DNA from 3 places in the Lysinibacillus sp. A4 genome. Region 2 is predicted to be linked to each of the others. Evidence: riboswitches for the same ligand, from Rfam matches in the RefSeq annotation. Region 2 holds a riboswitch; each other region holds the start of a gene.
What was found. A riboswitch is a leader RNA that binds a small molecule or an ion and turns the genes downstream of it on or off. The one in region 2 is predicted to bind cobalamin.

Region 1 (6,850 bases), on a different contig from region 2:
TGTGAAAATATAAGAATAGGACTTGGCATGTATCGCCTCGAATGCATCAAAAACGGTTAGGACAGCCTTTTCCTGTAAATCGTCTGTATAAGCAGCAACACGATTCATCCCGATATTTGTTTGTACAGTATCCAGTAAGGTTAATCCTGCAAATACTTTTTTATATGTGTCCTGATGCTCAAAGCTTTTCCATTGTTTAATATCTTTGCTGACCGCAATTTCTTCTGGAAACCAAATTTGCTTCCATTGCTGGTCCCAAAAGATTTGGGCAAGCTCACTTGTTGCCTTATTCCAATTGACTGCCTCATAAATTATATTTGACATGCTACACACTCCTCTAAGCTTTGTAATCGTTGACGAACATAGTAAACAGACTTAATGCCCTTTATCCACGCATAAATGTATACTTTAGCCAATTGTTCGGTTGTCCAATTGTCCGTTACATAAAGCGTCATGGAAATACCTTGGTCAACGTGCTTTTGAGAAGCTGCATATAAATCAATTAAATCATACGGATTTACATCATACGCCTCCACATATAAATGACTATTGTCATTTGTTAAATGAGGCATTGGATAAATGGTTCTACTATCGGCGTAATCACGAACCTCTACGCGCTCTGTACATGGTGCGATTGAAGCCGTACAGCTACGAATATATGAAATACTACCAGTTGGGGCAATAGCCAAACGATAGGAATGGAATAGACCGTACTGCATTACATCCTGCTTTAACGTTTCCCACATCTTGTTTGTGATGATTGGAATATTGCCAAGCGCCTTCAACACAGCAGGCGATAGTTCTTCTTCAGTTTTATTGATATATTGGTCAAAATAGCTACCTGATGCATAATCACTGTCCTCAAATCGGTAGAAGGTTGCAGCTTTTTCTTTCGCCATTTCCATCGAAGAGTTCAGAGAATAATAGTTCATCGCTTCCATAAAGTGATCCATGAAATCAATGGAATCTTTTGAGCCGTACAGGATGCCTTCTGTCACGAGATGCCCATGGAGGTTCATACAGCCAAGCCCTACAGAATGCATTAATTGATTGGCTTTTGCAACAGACGGAACATTCTTAATGTGTGTCATTTGCGATACATTCGTTAATAGGTGCATGGCTGTATCGACTAATGCGCCGAAATCATTGACTTTACTTGCTGCATGGATATCGATGGAACCTAAGTTACACGATACATCTAATCCATAGTCATTTGGTTGATCCTGGTCCGTAATGATACTTGTCTCTTGTACTTGTAAGATTTCTGTACATAAATTGGACATTTTGACACGTCCAATATTTTTTAAAGGATGTACCTTATTGACATTATCATCAAAGATTTCAAACGGATAGCCTGATTCAAATTGTGCTTTTTTCACCTCTGTGTAAAGCTTTCGTGCATTTAAACGTTTAATTTTACGAATTTTAGGGTTATCAAGTAGCTCGTAGTACATGTCTGAAATAGAAATTTCAGACATACGTTTGCCATATTCTTTAAAAATATCATATGGGCTAAACAAAACAATATCCTTATCACGTTTCATCAGTTCGAAGAAAATACTAGGTATAATAATCCCTGTTGAAAGGGTAGCGAGGCGAATTTTATCATCAGCATTTGGTTTTTTTGATGAAATGAAATTTTCTACGTCTGCATGGAAAATATTTAGATAGACAACACCTGAGCCATTTCGTTGCCCTAACTGATTCGAATAACTGAAAGAATTTTCTAACAGTTTCGCTACTGGGATGACACCACTTGCACGATTTAATATCTCTTTAATTGGATCACCTAATGGACGTAAATCTGTTAAGTTGACCCCAACTCCACCACCAAGGCGTGATAGCTCTAAACAATAGCCAATATTTTCAGCAATACTATTCATGGAGTCATCCATTGATAATTTAAAGCAGCTGACTAATTCACCACGTGCTTTCTTACCACTATTTAAAGCAGTTGGTGTTGCAGGCTGATAGGCTTCCATCATTGCTTCGACAGAGCGTTCTGCTAAAGCCGTGTTTCCTTGAGCTAAATACAAAGCAATAATGACAATACGATCCTCATACTTTTCTAAGATCTCTTCCCCATCACGACTTTTCATAGCATAGCTATCGTAAAATTTGCTTGCGCTCATAAAGGATGGAAAGCGGAAATTATAATCATAGGCTTTCTTGTACAGCTTCTTAATAAATTCCATTTCGTACATGTCGATAAAGGCTTTCTCATAGTAGCCCTCATCAACTAAATAGCGGATTTTTTCTTCAATATCTATAAAATAACGCAAACGTACGTTAACATACTCTAAAAAGTAGCGGCGCGTAGCTTCACGGTCCTTTTCTAACTCCAGTAATCCAGTTGTACTATAACGATTCAGTACGTCATTATTAAGCTTTAAATAGGTTTTCATCTCATTACCCTCGTTTCATAAAACGTTTGTATTGCTTCGTAATCCGTTTGATTACCTCGTAAATCTAATTTCCTTACTAAGGGTACATGATAGGTAGCAGCGATTTTCTCACCAGCAGCACCAAATACATGATGACCGAAGTTACTATTACCACTGGCAACTACTCCTTTACAAAAATCCCTGTTTTTTTCTAAGAAACGTTGTACCTTTGCTGGAATGTCACCTAAACCATCTGTGTAGGTAATTAAGAGATATGGCTTGTTCAATCGCAATTCTTCCGAGAGCTCGATACATTCTGCCTTTAATTTGGATACAACATTTCGGACATTACCTGTACGACTCGCGTAAACAATCATAGGGCAATCAACTCAATTTGAGAAACAATTTCCTGAACATCTCCTATAAAAGTTTCATTCATCTCTAAAACAGGCACACTTAAAAAACCTGCGTCAATAATCGTTTGCTTTGCTTGTTCATCGTGATCGATGTTAACAATTTCAGCTTCAAGTCCTGCACGTTGTAGTTCAGATTTTACCCATAGGCATTTTGGACAAATTGTTTTCGTATAAAGTTTCATAGAAATCCCTCTTTTCATAAAATAAAAAAGCCTATCTCCTCTAGAGAGATAGGCTAAATGGAAACGTTAACATACCAAAAATACTGACGTTCCCATCTCTTAATCCCCGAAGAAATGATAAATTTGTTTTATAAAGGCAGGTCTCCTGGCTTTGCTTCATTCTCTGATTCCCTTCCCATGCCAATGCACAGTGGTTGTAATCATCGTCAGCTTCACAGTTGCGGGGACAGCGTCGGAATTGTACCGAACTTCCCTTTTAAACTACATGTAGTAGTACCTTTGTAAAACGAACACAATATATAGTTGTTGTTCAATAGTTTTAAGTGTACCATCCTTCAAATGAAAAGTAAATCAAGATTCTAAACTTCTTTATTTTTGGATTATTCAGTATTTTAAATTATGTAGTTCCAAATAGATTACCACTAAGCACTTATACCCAAATCAAAAATCTATTTTTAACGATGTACGTGATTTTCTATTAAAATGGATCTTGAATTCTAATTTGTAGTTTTAAGAAATCTTCTATTTTATGTACCATTGAAAATTAGTTGTCTCTATCGTAAGTCCTGAAATAATGATCATTACATTAATAAAGAGCATGCTTTTATCATAACATGCTCTTACCATTCTATCATTGGGATTATAGTCTAACCTTAACCTCAGTCCCGTCCTGAGCTTTGACATCGACTAGCACAAGTCCTTTATAATTTTGTAGTTCCTTGATAATCGGCTTTAGCATTTCTTTGTCGATGAGCGGAAAGGTAAAGTCTATTTTCTTTTTATCGAAGTATACCTTTGTCCACTTATTGGCTTGTTGCTGAATCCATTTAGAAGTTAAAATGGAGAGGACAATGGTTAGCACAGTATAGGGAACAGGGACGGTAAAGCGAACGTCTTTTGCTTTCACTTTTACATGCATCATTCGTCGCCTCTACTCAATGAAGACTGCAACGGAATCCCCGTTTGCTGATTTTATATCTACAATTTGTCCATCTAGTTCATTTTCAATTGCTTCAAGAAGAAGATTGATGTCGATATCTTTTACGTATTTTTCCGATTGCGGAATACTTGCAGCGATGCTGTGTCCTGCCATCAATACGGCTTTGACAAGTTTAATTGGTAAATTTACCGTGACATTATCATTTTCGGTGGATACAACACGGACCTTTAACGTTTTATCTAAATACTTTGTTTTTTCCACAAATTTATTCTCTGATTCTTCTTTCTGTTGTAGCACTTGAATCAGCTCTGATCCTTTATCCGCATCAATTTTGCCTTCTTGAATCATCGTTAACACTTTTGTAATTTCCTCTTTCATGGTCGTTCCTCCCTATTCGTCTTTTAAGAGCTTTATGGCTTCATCTGTTGTGATTTCGCCATTTTCCAGCATGCTTACAATTTTTTTCTCATCTACTTCATTTTTCTTCTTTTGAGCATAGCCAAGGGATGAAATAATATCATTTAGCTTGCCTCGAACTGTTGGATACGAAACCCCCAGTTCCTTTTCAACCTCTTTAATATTTCCTCGGCAGGTTAAAAATACTTCCACAAAATGAAGCTGATCCTGTGATAAGGATGCTAGCTTCGACAATTCAAACTCATTTTCAATGGTCGTGTGACAATGAGAACACTGTAACTTCGTAATTTTCAATGTTTTACTGCAGACAGGACAATTTGTGATTACTTGATAAGCCATAGTGAACTCCTTCCTTTAAGTTAAGCTGATTATATAACAAAGAAATTAAATATGTAAATAATAAAATTAATAATTTCAATTAAAAAATAAATAAAATTAATTTCTGAATTAAAAATGTTAATTAATCGTTGCTGTATTGCTTGTCTTAAGCATCATTACGCAGTACTCTATGTAGTGTTTTCTATTTCTACTTGTAGCTAGCGGCATTAGTTAGAGAATGACAGTTTAGAATTGAAAATAAGGTTACATTGTATTCTGTAAAAAAATTTGTTACTATAAAAAGACAATTATGAGAGGACTGATGAATGGACAATGAAGAACTAAACTATATTTTTATTTGAATTGAATGATTTCAAACACAAAATATAGGGTTAGTCTATCCATTTTAACTATCAGTTTGCATTTTATTTGTCATGACACAAATGGCAAATCGCATTTATTCAGAGAAAGACTAATCCTTCCAATGCACAGTTGGAGGGATTTTTTCTTGCTTTCATAGTTGATTTTGTACCTTTCATTTACCCATAAAGGAGAGGAAAAATATGAGCGATTCAGAAACGATTGTAACGCATGTAACACTCCGTATAAGTCGTTAATATCCATCTACTTATACGGAGAAATCAACCATAGATGGATAGACCGACTTTGTATGAAAAGTAAACTGTTGCAATACAAAGGAGGAATTATCATGTCCATGATACAAGTACAAAACCTAACTTTTTCTTATCCAAGCAGCTTTGACAATATTTTTGAGAATGTCAACTTTCAAATCGATACGGATTGGAAACTTGGATTTATCGGTAGAAACGGACGAGGTAAAACAACATTCTTTCAGTTGTTATTAGGAAATTATGAGTATAGCGGAAAAATCATCTCTTCTGTAGACTTCACTTATTTCCCCTATCCAGTTTCTGATCCAAATAAATATACCCATGAAATATTTGAGGAAATTTGTCCTCAGGCAGAAGATTGGGAATGTCTACGTGAAATAGCTTACCTACATGTAGATGCGGAGGTCATGTATCGTCCTTTTAAAACATTATCTAATGGTGAACAAACAAAGGTGCTGCTTGCTGCGTTGTTTTTGACAGAGGGTCAATTTTTATTAATTGATGAACCAACCAATCACCTAGACACGGATGCAAGAAAGACGGTTTCCGATTATCTTCGCAGGAAAAAAGGATTTATTTTAATTTCACATGACAGAAGCTTTTTAGATGGCTGTGTTGACCATATCCTATCGATTAATAGAGCCAATATTGACGTTCAAAGTGGAAATTATTCTTCTTGGAAGTTAAATTTTGATCGTCAGCAGGAACACGAAGAAGTAACCAATCAACGACTGCAAAAAGATATCGACCGATTAAAACAATCCTCAAAGCGTTCGTCAGGTTGGTCTAATCAAGTGGAAGCCTCCAAAAACGGCACAACCAATTCAGGTTCCAAACTGGACAAAGGCTTTGTTGGACATAAAGCAGCCAAGATGATGAAACGAGCGAAGAACCTGGAATCCAGACAACAAAGAGCTATTGAGGAAAAATCAAAACTGCTAAAAAATGTTGAAAAAACCGAGTCATTGAAAGTAGAGCCATTGGCATATCCATCAAAAGAAATGGTTGTTGTCACGGATGTATCGATTCGGTACGATGACCATATCGTGAATAAGCCTATTAGCTTCAAAGTGGCACAAGGGGATCGAGTTGTTTTAGATGGCAAAAATGGAAGCGGAAAAAGTAGTATGTTAAAACTTATTCTAGGTATGCCCCTCCATCATACAGGCTCCATAAAGCTAGCTTCAGGTCTAGTCATTTCCTATGTTCAGCAGGATACATCCCATTTAAAGGGATTGCTATCGGAATTTATTGAAGAGCATGGTATTGATGAGACGTTATTTAAATCAATCCTGCGCAAGATGGATTTTGAGCGTATTCAATTTGAGAAGGATATCTCTCATTATTCTGGTGGGCAAAAGAAAAAGCTGCTGATTGCTAAAAGCTTGTGTGAGAAGGCTCATTTATATATTTGGGATGAACCACTCAATTTTATTGATATCTATTCACGCATGCAGATTGAAGAGCTCATAAAAAGCTCTCATCTCACAATGGTGATTGTTGAGCATGATCAGGCATTTCAACAAACTGTAGCAACGAAAACGATAGCGATGTCATAAAG
Region 2 (6,850 bases):
TCGTATGATGACTGATATTCAGCAAGCAGCAGGCACGTTCGATGACCCGATTTTATCCGAAACGGATGTTATCCTAACAGGTCGTGCACCTGTTGCCACTTTAATGAGCTACAGTACAACCTTTGCCGCCTATACAAATGGGAAAGGTGCACTCACACTCCAATTTGATGGCTATGATGTGTGCCATAATACAGAGGATGTGATTGCACAGATTGGCTATGATAAAAATGCCGATCTTGAGTATAGTTCCTCTAGTATCTTTTGTGCAAAGGGCAAAGGATATTCGGTTCCATGGCAAGAAGCACAGGCAGCCATGCATTGCCTGTAGGATGGGATGAGCCTGCTCGCTTCGGGTATTTCCGCGGGTATTTCTTTCTTGGGCATAAATATATCTCTACCCTGCCATAAGATATTACAAGCCCTCCAAAAAATGGAGGGCTTGTTTTTATAGTGCACTGACAGCTTTCTTTGTTGGATTGTCCAACAAATATGCGGGTTCAACTATTACATAGTCATGCTTGTTCGTAAAATCAATTAGTACCTTACCAGGTTGACTTTTTAATAGTTGTAGATGATCAATTAATTGCAGTAAAAGCTCGTGACCGTTGCCACGTGGATGCCAGTTGAAATGATAATCATTTAACGCTTGCACCGCTTCAATAAATTGGGCATATTCCTGCTGCACAAATGCAATGAGTTTGTCATGATGAGATGCTAAATCATATAAATATGTTTCGTAAAAGCGCATGACAATCGAGCATAATAAGTCATTGACACGAGCGGCACTTAAAACAGGCTTTGGCTCCAATGATAGACGGTCGAGGTTGGGCTTTGCGCGTGTAGAATCAATGCGCGTAATTAAGTGATACGCTTCTCCGTTGACCTCATAGACAATCGGATTGGTCGGCATGTACATCATAAAACTATTCGTCTTTGTTTTTAGTTCATCTGCTATGGCTGCTTTCGCTAAAAGATGACCGTCCACATCCCCATTTTGTATCCAAATAATTTCTTTATTATATAAGATTTGCTCAAAGAAGCGATCATTACGAATCAGCTTCGTTGCTAATAATTGATCGATCAGAGACTCGACCACCATTCTTGTTTTCGCTTTCTTGGCAACTTCTGTGCGTGGTTGCTTACAAATGTTCAGATCTTCATAAGGCGTTTCCAACGTTGTCGTTACATGAATATTTGTCATACGTGCATCCCCTTTGCGTACATATTTTCAAAACAAAAAGGACTCCCTACTTTTGAGGAAATCCTTCATTTTATCTTCTTTCATCATACAATGCCAAACAAACCCTAAGTATGTGTGAACGAGTTCGATTGTGAACCCTTTCATTTACTATGGGCGTTTGACGTACTGTGACGAACAGAGCATTCTGTTTTGTCAACATGCCACCTCCTATTCCTCGTAGGTTTATGGTGTGTACTCGTAACAGGCAGGTATCCTGACTCATGATCATCGCTTCTTTTCTCCTTCCCGTCCAAAGACAGTGGATACTGAAAAGTCGCTCACATTTACAGTTGCGGGACAGTGTCGGATTCGCACCGACTTCCCTTTTAAGCAAATTGCACGCAATTTACACCTATTACTACACGCTATTCAGTTGTCATAGGAATGAGTATATGCACATTCCTATTAGATTACTAAAATCAATTGTAAAGTAGTGTTTTTCTAAAGTCAAATATCACAATATTTTCCAAACTACTAATCATCCTTGCTTTTCGTGCCTGATTGTTTTCTGAAAATTATGGGAGGATATAAAAACGGTGAACTCAGTATTTTTAATCTTTCAATGACTCTATAATAAAAGATAGTGCGCACTACTAATAGTGAAAGGATGAAAGATATGAAAGCAAGTCAACAATTAGTGACGAGTAATTTAGAGGAAAAAATGAAACTATTTACTCAAGCTGTTTCTGGACAAATTATAGAGGAAGCTCATTTTGTCATAGCCAATACAAATATTCCAACTGATACATTTAATTTGCTAGTAGTGAAATCGCCTATGATTCATAAGGAAAATCATCTTAAACAAAGGATTAATCATTTCATTGTTAATAAACTTCCTTTCAACACGTGGGTGGATGCCAACTATCTAAGCGATGATTGGCTACAGCTGATAAAAGACTGCAATTTACAGGAAGCTGAACGAAATATGATGATGAAGCTTGACCATACACTTCACACAGGTCCACGAATTTCCAATCATCTTACCATCACAGAAGTAAGCAACAAGGAAGAGCTTCTACAATATAAGGAAGTTTTTCTAAGTTTATTTGGAGAAACAGCAGAAAGAGAAGCATTAGAAACTTATTTTCATAAATTCTCACAGGAAAAGTTAGCATCAAATGCTCGAATGTTTATTGGCTGTTTAAAGGAAATACCTATCGCTACGGGATTATTAATAGACAGTAAACATAGCTATGGGATTTATGATATGATGACAAAAGATGCGTATAGGGGCAAGGGGTATGGCAGTGAGATGTTTCAATTCCTACTCAGTCAAACAATTGATAAGCGAAAGCCCGTAGTCTTACAGGCATCAGAGGATGGAAAGAATATATACAAACGCTTCGGGTTTAAAGAAGTTGGAGAAATGATTGTCTTTGAATAAGACTTCGGCAAGGCGTTCTTATTTACGCTTATCAGTATTTTCGAGCCTACCGTAATCATGAAGCCGACTTAAAATCCCTTACGCCGTCCTCTTCTGGCACGACAAAAAAGCCTCGCATATTTGCGGGCTTTTGGTTGTGCACATGTACTATTAGCACCTTCATTACGTCCCCAACACATACTGTGCTAAGACGCTTTGCACCTTATAAATATTTGTCGCCTTATTGAAGTTTTTTTGAATCGGTAATGAACTGCCAGACACCCATATTTTGAGCTCTGCATCTAAATCAAATGTTCCAGCTGTTTCTACTGAAAAATGCACGATATTTTTATAGGGAATAGAATGATACTCCGTTTTCTTGCCAGTCACTCCTTGCTTATCGATGAGGATCAATCGTTTATTGGTAAAAATAAACGTGTCTCTAATAATTCTATAGGCGTTCTTGACTGTCTCATTTGGAATTAATAAATCATGGACCTCCTCCTGTAGTTTTTCTAAATTCACCTCACTTGCATTGCCGATCAATCCATCAAATAAGCCCACTATCTGTCCCCTTTCGCTCTCGTTTATTTAATGTATTACAAAGAAGTGAGGGCTACGACAGGAAATGGTGGTATTATTTTGCCTATTGAGGGGGTGAGTGGTTGCGAATAATGATAGTTGCTTTAGTGTCTCTACTAGCCGTTGTTTTACTAGGATGTAATGAAAAACCAGATGATGATTTAGCTAAGGTCAGCATTTCTAATCGTGCTGAATTTGGCAAGATAAACCGTGATTTTAGTAAAAAATATCAGGATGAAGAATTACTTACACTATTCCAACAAGCCATTGCAACAGCTGTCAAAAACGAGGGTACCGTCAATATGGCTTCACCAGAACATAATGTACAAATAGTGGACAAGGCAGGAAACAAATATGGCTAGCATCTTTGGTTAGGTGATAAAGGTCAAAACAGTAGTTTGATGCATGTCTAGGATACGCATACGATCTACACACTATCTGAGGAGTTCACTGGGAAACTAATTGCGCTGGTTCGACCATAAAAACACTTTCCATGTATTCTAGGAAAGTGTTTTTATGGTCAATTAGTGCCATTGTGCGGCTTTTCGTAGTATTGATGAAAAGGCTTATTTAGGGCTTAAAAACCTAGCAACATACCTTTTCATTGCCTAAACCTGAAACTGGTTAGTTAACTTTTGTAAGTTATCCGCTTGGACACTTAAATCCTGTGTGACATGATTAACTGCTTGCATTGAGGCTGTTTGCTCATCCATTGAATGTAAAACAGCTTCTGTATAATTCGATAGCTTGCCCATGCCAGCTGCGATGGTTGTCACAGTGGATGCCACTTCATTGGCGCTACTTGAAAGCTGCTCAGCTGTCGTCGAAATATCCTCCAGCTGACTTGTCATCTGACTAACATGCTGTGAAATTGTGCCAAATGATTTTGTCGCTTCGTCAATGACAAACACTCCTTGTTGAACATTTTTCAAATCATCTTCTACTGATGAGGCTACTTGTTTTGTATCACTTTCTATTCCTACAACTAAATCCACAATTTGCGTAGCAGAGTGCTTTGATTGTTCTGCTAATTGACGCACTTCTTCAGCTACAACGGCGAAGCCTTTACCATGCTCCCCAGCGCGTGCTGCTTCTATGGCCGCATTTAATGCTAGTAGATTTGTTTGATCTGTAATGGTAGTAATCATATCTGTCATTGATTTAATATCTGACATTTTAAGGGATAATTGCTGCATCAATCCACTTGTTTTTTCTGTTGAAGAGGAAATAAATTGCATTTGCTCTTTTGCCACATGTAAAATATTTGCACCATTTCCTGCTATCTCGCTAGCATCTTTCGCATGCACAAACACATCTTGTGTGGCTACTGTAATTCGCTCAATGCCATCAACGGTTTCTTGCATAGATTTAGCACTATCATTAGCCGATTGTGCTGCTTGCTTCAAGCCCTCTGACGTCTTCTCCATTTGTTGATCTACTTCTTCCACAGCAAGTGTAATTTCATTCGTACTCGCAGATAATTCTTCGATGCTTGCTGATAAATCTGTAGAGCTGTGCGCAATTTTTTGTGTCATTGTTCGTAATTGTTCCTGCATCTCTAAAAAGGATTGTGCTAGTTGAGAAATTTCACCATTATCACGAACCTCAATGACAACGGTATCTAATTGACCTGCCGTAATTCCTTGTGCAGCCTCTGTGATTTGTTTGATAGGCTGTATCACTTTGTAATGGACATACACTGTGTAAGATAGTGTAATAGCAATTCCTACAATCGTTAACACGGTAGAAAACCAATCTAATGTCGTTACATTGGCTAAATCGATAAATAAAATAACGATCATTAAAACATTTAAAACGGAAAAGCCAAGTAAACTCTTTTTTCGTAAACTCATTACAAATTCCCCCAACTAAAATATGTCTTCCATACCATTATTATAGTTGAATAATCCTAAAATACATAAGGATACGCTCTATTTTATATGAGAAAAGGTCTACAAAAAAAGACTATAGACAGCCTTTTAGGGCATGTCTACAGTCCATAATTGCTCGTTTTATTTTAATTTCATGATACTAGAACCCGCAATACCTGGGTGTGTCATTTCATATGGATCTAAAATCAAGTCTAATTGTTCTTTTGTTAGGACGCCTTCTTCAATGCAAAGCTCACGAATTGAACGACCTGTTAAAATAGCTTCACGTGCTAGACGAGCAGCTACTTCATAACCGATGTGAGGGTTAACTGCTGTTAGCACGCCTACACTTTTTTCTACATATTCTTTCATGCGCTCTTCATTTGCTTCAATATCTTTTAAGCAGTTTTCTGTAAACGCACGGAATACATTATTCATAATGCTAATCGATTGGATTAGGTTGAACACTAATACAGGCTCCATTACGTTTAATTCTAATTGACCAGCTTCCGATGCTAGAGAAATTGTATGGTCATTCCCAATTACTTGGAAGGCTACTTGATTCAGCACCTCAGGCATAACTGGGTTAACTTTACCTGGCATAATTGAAGAACCTGGTTGACGAGCTGGTAACAGGATTTCTCCTAAGCCTGCGCGAGGACCAGAAGCCATTAAACGCAAGTCATTAGCAATTTTAGACATATTAATCATACAGATTTTTAAAGCGCCTGATACTTCTGTGTAGGCATCTGTATTTTGTGTTGCATCCACTAAATGCGTTGCACCTTTTAATGGTAAACCAGAAATTTCAGCAAGATGCTCATCAACAGATTTAATGTAGTCTGGGAAGGCATTTAAGCCTGTTCCGACAGCCGTTGCACCCATGTTCACATCATATAAATTCGGGCGAGTTTGACGAATGCGTACGATGTCACGATTGATCACGCGGCAATAAGCTTCAAACTCTTGTCCTAAGCGGATTGGCACGGCATCCTGTAAATGCGTACGTCCCATTTTAATGACATGAGCAAATTGCTCTGCTTTTTGATGGAAAACGGATTGCATATAATCCATCGTTACTAATAATTCATCTATTAAATTTAACACAGCGATATGAATAGCTGTTGGGAAAGCATCATTTGTTGATTGTGACATATTGACATGACTGTTTGGGCTTACTGTGTGATAGTCACCTTTTTCTTTCCCTAAAATTTCTAGGGCACGGTTAGCGATGACTTCATTGGCATTCATATTGATGGATGTACCTGCTCCACCTTGAATTGGGTCTACGATAAATTCAGCATCCCATTTGCCATCAATCACTTCTTGTGCTGCTTCGACAATTGCCTCACCAATTTCTTTTGATAATAGGTGTACTTCCATATTACTTAATGCAGCTGCCTTCTTCACAATCCCCATTGCTTTAATAAGTGAAGAGTGAATTGTGTAGCCTGTAATTGGGAAGTTTTCCGTAGCACGTAGTGTTTGAATTCCGTAATACGCCTCTGCTGGTAATACGCGCTCACCTAAAAAATCTTTTTCTATTCGTTGTGTTGACATTATTGTCGTCTCCTTTTATGTAATACTCACACTTGATAGTAGCTAATAAAAGTCGTATTGTAAACAGTCATTTTTCTGTAAACGAAAAAAATCCTTCAGAAAAGCAAAAAAATCACAAAAAACCGAGCGCATTTCCTACGCTCGGTTGCATTTTATTATTTATTTGACGTTACTGTGAAACGGCTATTAACGTGCTGTGGGTTTTCTAATTCATCGACGACAGCCACTGCGTAA
Region 3 (6,850 bases), on a different contig from region 2:
TTGCCGCTGCTGGTGCACCTCCTGGTAAAATAAAACGTTGTAAAGGTGGCGCTTCGTCTGATAAAGCATCTATACGAGCTTCAAGTACTTCAATCGGTTGTTCTGTTAATTTATAATGACGTTCTTTCATCACATTAGCAAGGTCTCCACCAGCATCGAACAACTCATGCTGAATTGTCTCTAGGTCTGTTAAAATATCCTTGAAAAGCGCTTGATCTAATTCACTTACAGCCTTTCCAATAAAGGAATTTAATTCATCAATTGCCCCATATGTTTCCACACGTAAACTATCTTTATCAACCCGTCCTCCAATTAGACTTGTTTTCCCCGTATCGCCTGTTTTCGTGTAAAGCTTCATTTCTCTCATCTCCTAAAAATGGTTTTTATAATTCCTAATCGCCTGAACTGTTGTTTCATAGACACCCTTTGCAATCATTTTACCAACTTCCGTAATTGGGCCACCATACAGCATTTCTACTCCTTTTTGAGTTGCAGCAATTAACAGACTATCTGTAGCAGTACCTGTTGCAATTGTTCCACTCCGCTCATCACGAATATTTTCTGATTGCAACGCCTTTGTTTTTGCCTCAGTTGCTGTCATCAATGCCTGAAAAAATGCCTCTTCCGATAAACAACCATTAACGATAACCCATGTATTAATAGTACCAATATATGGTTCATCTTGTCTTTCGTGTACTCGAGATACATCAACTGCATTGCCTACGCCAGCTGTTACAGCTACGATTATACTGCCAAAAGGTGCAGAAAATTCATTGATGGCCACTAGAGCTGTTGGTACTGCTGTTAGCATAACAACAGTATTTGTAGATGAAAAATTTTCCCTTTTCAAAAATTCTTTAACTTCTCGTTTCACATCGCTAATGACATAATCACCAGGAACTGAGCGATTTAATAAGCAATTATGCCAGCCAATACCTGGGTTATGAACTGCAGAAGATACGGTCTTCAGAGGAAGCTCTGATTGAAGTTGGATATATTGTTCAGTTATCGTAAAGTGCTCTTTTTTGATGACAGCTCGCTGCTGATAGTCTGTAGCTGCGGGCATCATTGTAATTTGAGGTTTTGGTATTTCAGGGTGAGCATATGTAGTCACCCGTGCTTGATAAACTTCTTCAATTTGGGAGGCAATTAATACTTCATGTGGTGCACCAAGTGCTCTCATTTGTCCGCTTTCCATCAGCAATAATTCATCACAATAAAGAGAGGCTAAATTCATATCGTGTAGTACCATAACGACTGTTAAACCACACTCCATGGCTTCCTTCCGAACCATATCTAAAATTTGACGTTGGTGTGCAATATCAAGATGGTTCGTTGGTTCATCCAGCAGTAAGATTTCAGCTGTTTGAGCTAATGCCTGTGCAACAAAAACTCTTTGTTGTTCACCGCCAGATAAAAATTCCATCGGTGTATGCTCATATCGCTTTACACCTGTTTGAAGCATTGCATGTTGAACTGCCTTCTCATCTTGTGCAGACCAACTCGAGAAAAAGCCTGTTTGATGCGGGTAGCGCCCCAGTGAAACTGCCTCTCTCACACTGTTCGAGAAAGCATTTGCATGAAGCTGTGGTAATACAGCCATTTTTTTTGCCAAAGCACGAGCATGATAAGAAAGAATATTTTGTCCATCAATCGAAACGGTTCCAGCAGTAGCTGGTAAAATACCACTCATTACTTTTAATAATGTGGATTTCCCGCTACCATTCGGCCCTAGAATGCCAAGAATTTTTCCTTTTTCAACAGTAAAACTAATGTCCCTGACGATTGGTACATCTTCATAGCCACCTGATAGATGTTCAACAACAATCATGCCCGTACCCCCTTGCTTCTTCGCTGCTTATAAAAAATATAGGAGAAAACAGGTGCTCCAATAAATGCCGTAATGACACCAATTGGTAGCTCTCTTGGCACAATGATTGTTCGTGCTACTAAGTCGCAAATAATGAGTAATGTTGCACCATTGAAAAAAGATAATGGTAATAAGTGGCGATGATCAGAACCCCAAATCATCCTTGTCATATGCGGCACCACTAATCCTACAAAGCCAATTGTGCCAGAAACTGCTACAGCTGCTCCAGTTAGCATGGAGCCACCTGCTAATATCAAATATTTACTACGCTTTACATTAACACCTAAATGTTTTGCTCGCTCTTCACCATACAACAAGACATTTAATTCTCGTCTTTGTGTCCATAGCATTATTGAACCTACAATCACAAATGGAATGATCATTTGGACATATGGCCAACCACGCATCGAAACAGAACCAAGTAGCCAGCCTATTACCTGACGTAATTCTTCACCAGATAAGGCAATCATTAATGAAATGAGGGAACCTAAAAATGAACTAAAAATAACACCTGTTAATATCAACGTTTCCATTTTTAATGAGCGGTCTACGAGTCTAGCAAAGCTCATAACAACTACCATCGTAATGATAGCACCAATCATACTAAAGGTTGGCAGCGCATACAAACCGACAACAGGTATAGAAATACTAAAAAAGATCGTTAAAACAGCACCAACAGAAGCCCCTGATGAAACCCCTAGTGTATATGGATCTGCTAATGGATTTTTTAATAAACCTTGGAAAGCTGCTCCAGCAATAGCTAGAGATGCGCCTACTAGTCCCGCTAATAACACGCGAGGCAAACGAATTTTCCAAAAGATATTGGCGGCTGTTTCATCAACCGCCTTATTCCACAATACTTCTAATGGAATATGAACCGAGCCTATCGCTACGCCACACCAGATGCTAATAAGAAGAAGCGTACATGTTAATGTATAGGCTAGTGCTATGTTTTTCACTTAAATACCTCAGGATAGATTGCTTTTGCTAATTCTTCTAGACCTTCAGCTAAACGTGGCCCTTGACGACTTGTCGTACTTTCATCTACCTGCACAATCGCATTATTTTTTACGGCATTAATCGTATCAAAGCCCGCACGTTTTGGTATTTTCGTTAAAATATCTGGTACATAATGATATGTCACCACGATGACATCTGGATTTTTTGCGATAATTTGTTCTGCATCAATTTTATACCAATTATCGCCATCTACAGCTACATTCTCTGCATTAATCATTTCAAGCATCGCGTTCATAAATGTACCATTGCCAGCTGTATAAATATCTGGCTCATCTGATGCTTCAACTAACACTTTTTTGGGTTCAACATCCTTGACTTTAGACAAAACTTCTTCTACTTTTGCCTTCATATTCGCGACAATTTTTTCTGCCTCTGGTAATTTCCCTGTAGCACGTCCCAGTTGCTCAATTGTTGTATATGTTTCATTAAAGTCTTGTGCATTTTTTACAACAAATACTTTCAAACCTGCTGATTCAAGCTGTGCAATAGCCTCTTCTGAAAGAGACATGCTAGATTCGTGTGAAAAAACGATATCTGGTTTTAAGGCAATAATTTTTTCAATATCGTATTCCATACCGCCAACCTTATCCTTCTCAGCTGCCTCTGGCGGATAATCGTCGTTGTCCGTAACACCAACTATTTCATCATTTAAACCTAGTCCAAAAAGGATTTCCGTATTACTCGGAATAAGTGAAACAATTTTCTCAGGAGGTGCTTCAAGTGTAATGTCCTTACCAAGGGCATCTGTTATCGTCATTGGGAATGTTGCTTCATCCACCTGGGCTGTTTTTTGCTGTGTTTGCTGCTCGTTAGATGGCTTGTTATCTTTTGCTTCCTGCCCACAAGCAGCTAGCAAGCCTACTGCTAAAAATGCTGATAATCCTATTTTCCAAAATTTCTTCATGTGAATCCTCCTTCGTTGATCCGTGCGACATTTCGCTTTATTCTACATCAAAATAAAACCCCTCATCTTTGATCGATGAGGGGGCAAAATCGCACCAAAAAAACTGATACAAAATCCACCACCCTATCCTCGTAGGTTGTCATGTCGTTATAAAGGCAGGTCTCCTGGCTAGTGCTACTTGCGATTTTTCAAGCCTTCCCGAAATCTTCAGTGGCATCATTTGAAAAAACTCACACTTACAGTGGCGGGACCGCATCGGAATTACACCGATTTCCCTTTTCACTTTACTTAAGTAAAGAACCTTTATAATATTCAGTTGATTTCATTATACATGAAAATGAAAGAAGTCGCCTCCATTCAAGACGACTCCCCGGCCATTATACAATTTCAGAAAAGTATTGAACTGTTTTCATTTGTGCACCCATTTCTCTTAATGACCATGTCTGCTCTAAATAAATGTCCGCTAGTTTTTCATATTTCCCACCAAATTTATGTGCCCACTCAACCGCTATGACACTTTCATAAAGGTGCGCCATTTTTTCCGCCACACCTTTTGCTTCAAAAGTTTTCGTTGCTTCGTCTAAAGCGCTAAAAATTTGAAGTTTCACAGACATATTCGCCAATTGTTCTTTAACAATTTGTACTAATGAACTGTTAGCTAATTTGTCTAATCGTTCCTCCATCTCCTGTACAAACAGTTCATGGGCATGAAACTTATCTACTAAACGAATGAGTTCCAAGGCCAAAATATTAGCCGTCCCCTCCCACACCGTCAATACTTGCGCATCTCTTAATAAGCGAGGCGTTACAAAGTCTTCTATATAGCCATTACCTCCATGTAATTCAATTGCCTCACTAGCATAGTGAACAGCTTGCTCTGCCGTTTCCTTTTTCATAATGGCAATATATAAACGATTCATAATAAGATCTTGCTGTGTGCCCTGTCCACTTGTCACTTTATCGTATAATTGAATAAGATCAAAAACTGTCGCTACTTCCACGTGCAACTTAGCTGCAAATTTCCCTAAAGTATCCTGAATCATAGGGTATTGTGTTAAGGGCTTGCCAAATGCATGTCGATTGCTTACATAATGTTTCGCCTCTAAGAAGCCGCGACGCATAATACCAATTGAAGCGACTGCATTACAAATTCTGGAGAGATTTAGTGCTTCTAGCATATAATAAATCCCTTTATTTTGCTCCCCTACAACGTAGGCAAGAGCACCATCAAATTCTACCTCACCAGAGGGAACTGCCCGAACGCCTAGCTTATCTTTCAGTCGGCGAATACGTAGATGATTTGTTGTTCCATCTTCTTTACGCCAAGGAACTGCAAACAACGTTAAGCCTTTGGAACCTGCTGGTGCACTTTCTAGTCGTGCCAATACCATCGCTACACCACACATGCCCGCATTGGATGCAAAGTATTTTTCACCATATAGACGATACGCAGTGCCATCCTTTCTCGCCTCCACCACATTTGCACCAACGTCAGAGCCTCCTTGACGTTCTGTTAAAAAGGTCGCACCTTCATATAAATCTGTGTCACCTGTTGCACAAACATGTGGTAAAAAACGCTGCTTTACCTCTTCATCTGCATAATGATCTAATAGATAGGCAGTAGCCATCGTCAATGTTACGGGACAATAAAAACCAGGTTCTGCATGGGATAGCAAATAACCTTGTGCAAAGCTATAAACATAATTCCCCTTGTGGCCTAGCTGCGGAATATGCTTGTGTACATAGCCTACAATCCCAGTATTATATGTCTCTTCAATCGTTTTTTTATAGCCATCATTAACCCAAACCTCCGATATCTCTTCACCATAGGCATCATATCTTTGAAGGCGAGGCTCACCCTGTCGATCTGTATGTTTTGCCCTCGCATCAATATCACCTGCACATAGCTCACCAAAATCTGTTAACTCTCGTTGGGCATAGGATAAAAACTCTTTATCTAACATCATTTCTACTATTTTTTGAAGCGTGTCATCTTCCGTAAAAAAGTTCGTAGTACGCATTGCTTCTTGTTGTAATACTTTCATGCTATCTCACCTCTTGCCCCTTCAAATTTTGTTTTAATATTTTGCCTGATGCATTGCGTGGGAGCGCTTCCACTTTTTCAAAAATACGTGGTATTTTAAACTTTGCAAGATGTTCCTCTAAATAAGCTTTCAAAGCTTCCTCATCAATATCTTGTTTAGCACAATACACAGCCTTTACAGTTTCCCCCCATTGCGGATGTGGTACACCAATTACTGCAACCTCGAATATCCCTTCAAAACTCAATAAACAATCTTCAATTTCTTTCGGATAAATATTGACACCACCCGAAATAATGACATCCTTTTTACGATCTACAATCCAAATAAAACCATCTTTATCCTTGCGAGCTAGATCCCCTGTTTTTAACCAACCGTCAATAAAGGCTTCATTAGTTGCTACTTCATCCTTATAGTAGCCAAGCATGTTACCCTCACCTAATAAGACAATTTCCCCCACTTCGCCTACATTTACATCTTCTCCACTGTCATTCACAATACGCAACTCTGTACCAAGTGGCGCCCGCTGGCCAATACTTCCTGCCTTTGCTTCATGCTCCTTGCCAAATAATAATGAACCACTTGGACCTGCCTCTGTTAATCCATATACACAAGTCAAATTATTTGTGCGGAATGCCTGCTGAATGAATCGAACCTCACTTTGAGATAACGGTGCTCCACCATAGACCCACCATTTCATAGAAGACAAATCTGCCGAATGTAGCCTTGGCAGCTGTGCCGTTAATAAATAAGCAACAGGTGCTCCAAAGAAATGTGTTGTTTTCTCCTTTTCAATGGAATCAATGAATAAATCGGGTGTAAAAGTTGGTGTTAATACATTTGTTGAGCCTACCAATACACCCGCCATTAAAAATAAATGTAATGGTGCAGAGTGTGTTAATGGCATCATAAGCAAAATACGGCTCTCAGGCTTTACCTCCATTTCAACAGCTATCATTTGCGCCACTGTTAAAATATTACGGTAGCTAAATAACACACCCTTTGGTTTTCCTG

Region 1: linked by a shared signal. The riboswitch ahead of NY607_RS18420 (glutaredoxin family protein) and the one ahead of NY607_RS00175 (hypothetical protein) in region 2 are both predicted to bind cobalamin.
Region 3: linked by a shared signal. The riboswitch ahead of NY607_RS12660 (ABC transporter substrate-binding protein) and the one ahead of NY607_RS00175 (hypothetical protein) in region 2 are both predicted to bind cobalamin.

What each region holds. Positions count from the first base shown of each region.
Region 1 is NZ_JANWTB010000010.1:20,951-27,800, forward strand. Features, by position in the region: gene nrdF (class 1b ribonucleoside-diphosphate reductase subunit beta) at 1-324, opposite strand, end outside; gene nrdE (class 1b ribonucleoside-diphosphate reductase subunit alpha) at 312-2,405, opposite strand; gene nrdI (class Ib ribonucleoside-diphosphate reductase assembly flavoprotein NrdI) at 2,402-2,761, opposite strand; gene NY607_RS18420 (glutaredoxin family protein) at 2,758-2,982, opposite strand; cobalamin riboswitch at 3,101-3,278, opposite strand; gene NY607_RS18425 (hypothetical protein) at 3,623-3,904, opposite strand; gene NY607_RS18430 (SHOCT-like domain-containing protein) at 3,914-4,300, opposite strand; gene NY607_RS18435 (DUF2089 domain-containing protein) at 4,313-4,678, opposite strand; gene NY607_RS18440 (Lsa family ABC-F type ribosomal protection protein) at 5,367-6,848, shown strand.
Region 2 is NZ_JANWTB010000001.1:30,628-37,477, forward strand. Features, by position in the region: gene NY607_RS00170 (elongation factor G) at 1-328, shown strand, start outside; gene NY607_RS00175 (hypothetical protein) at 446-1,201, opposite strand; cobalamin riboswitch at 1,428-1,611, opposite strand; gene NY607_RS00180 (GNAT family N-acetyltransferase) at 1,857-2,624, shown strand; gene NY607_RS00185 (PH domain-containing protein) at 2,787-3,167, opposite strand; gene NY607_RS00190 (hypothetical protein) at 3,269-3,547, shown strand; gene NY607_RS00195 (methyl-accepting chemotaxis protein) at 3,794-5,038, opposite strand; gene aspA (aspartate ammonia-lyase) at 5,198-6,616, opposite strand; gene NY607_RS00205 (NAD(P)-dependent oxidoreductase) at 6,772-6,850, opposite strand, start outside.
Region 3 is NZ_JANWTB010000005.1:304,657-311,506, reverse strand. Features, by position in the region: gene NY607_RS12675 (cob(I)yrinic acid a,c-diamide adenosyltransferase) at 1-358, opposite strand, end outside; gene NY607_RS12670 (adenosylcobinamide amidohydrolase) at 371-1,831, opposite strand; gene NY607_RS12665 (FecCD family ABC transporter permease) at 1,828-2,829, opposite strand; gene NY607_RS12660 (ABC transporter substrate-binding protein) at 2,826-3,794, opposite strand; cobalamin riboswitch at 3,932-4,114, opposite strand; gene NY607_RS12655 (acyl-CoA dehydrogenase family protein) at 4,172-5,839, opposite strand; gene NY607_RS12650 (class I adenylate-forming enzyme family protein) at 5,841-6,850, opposite strand, start outside.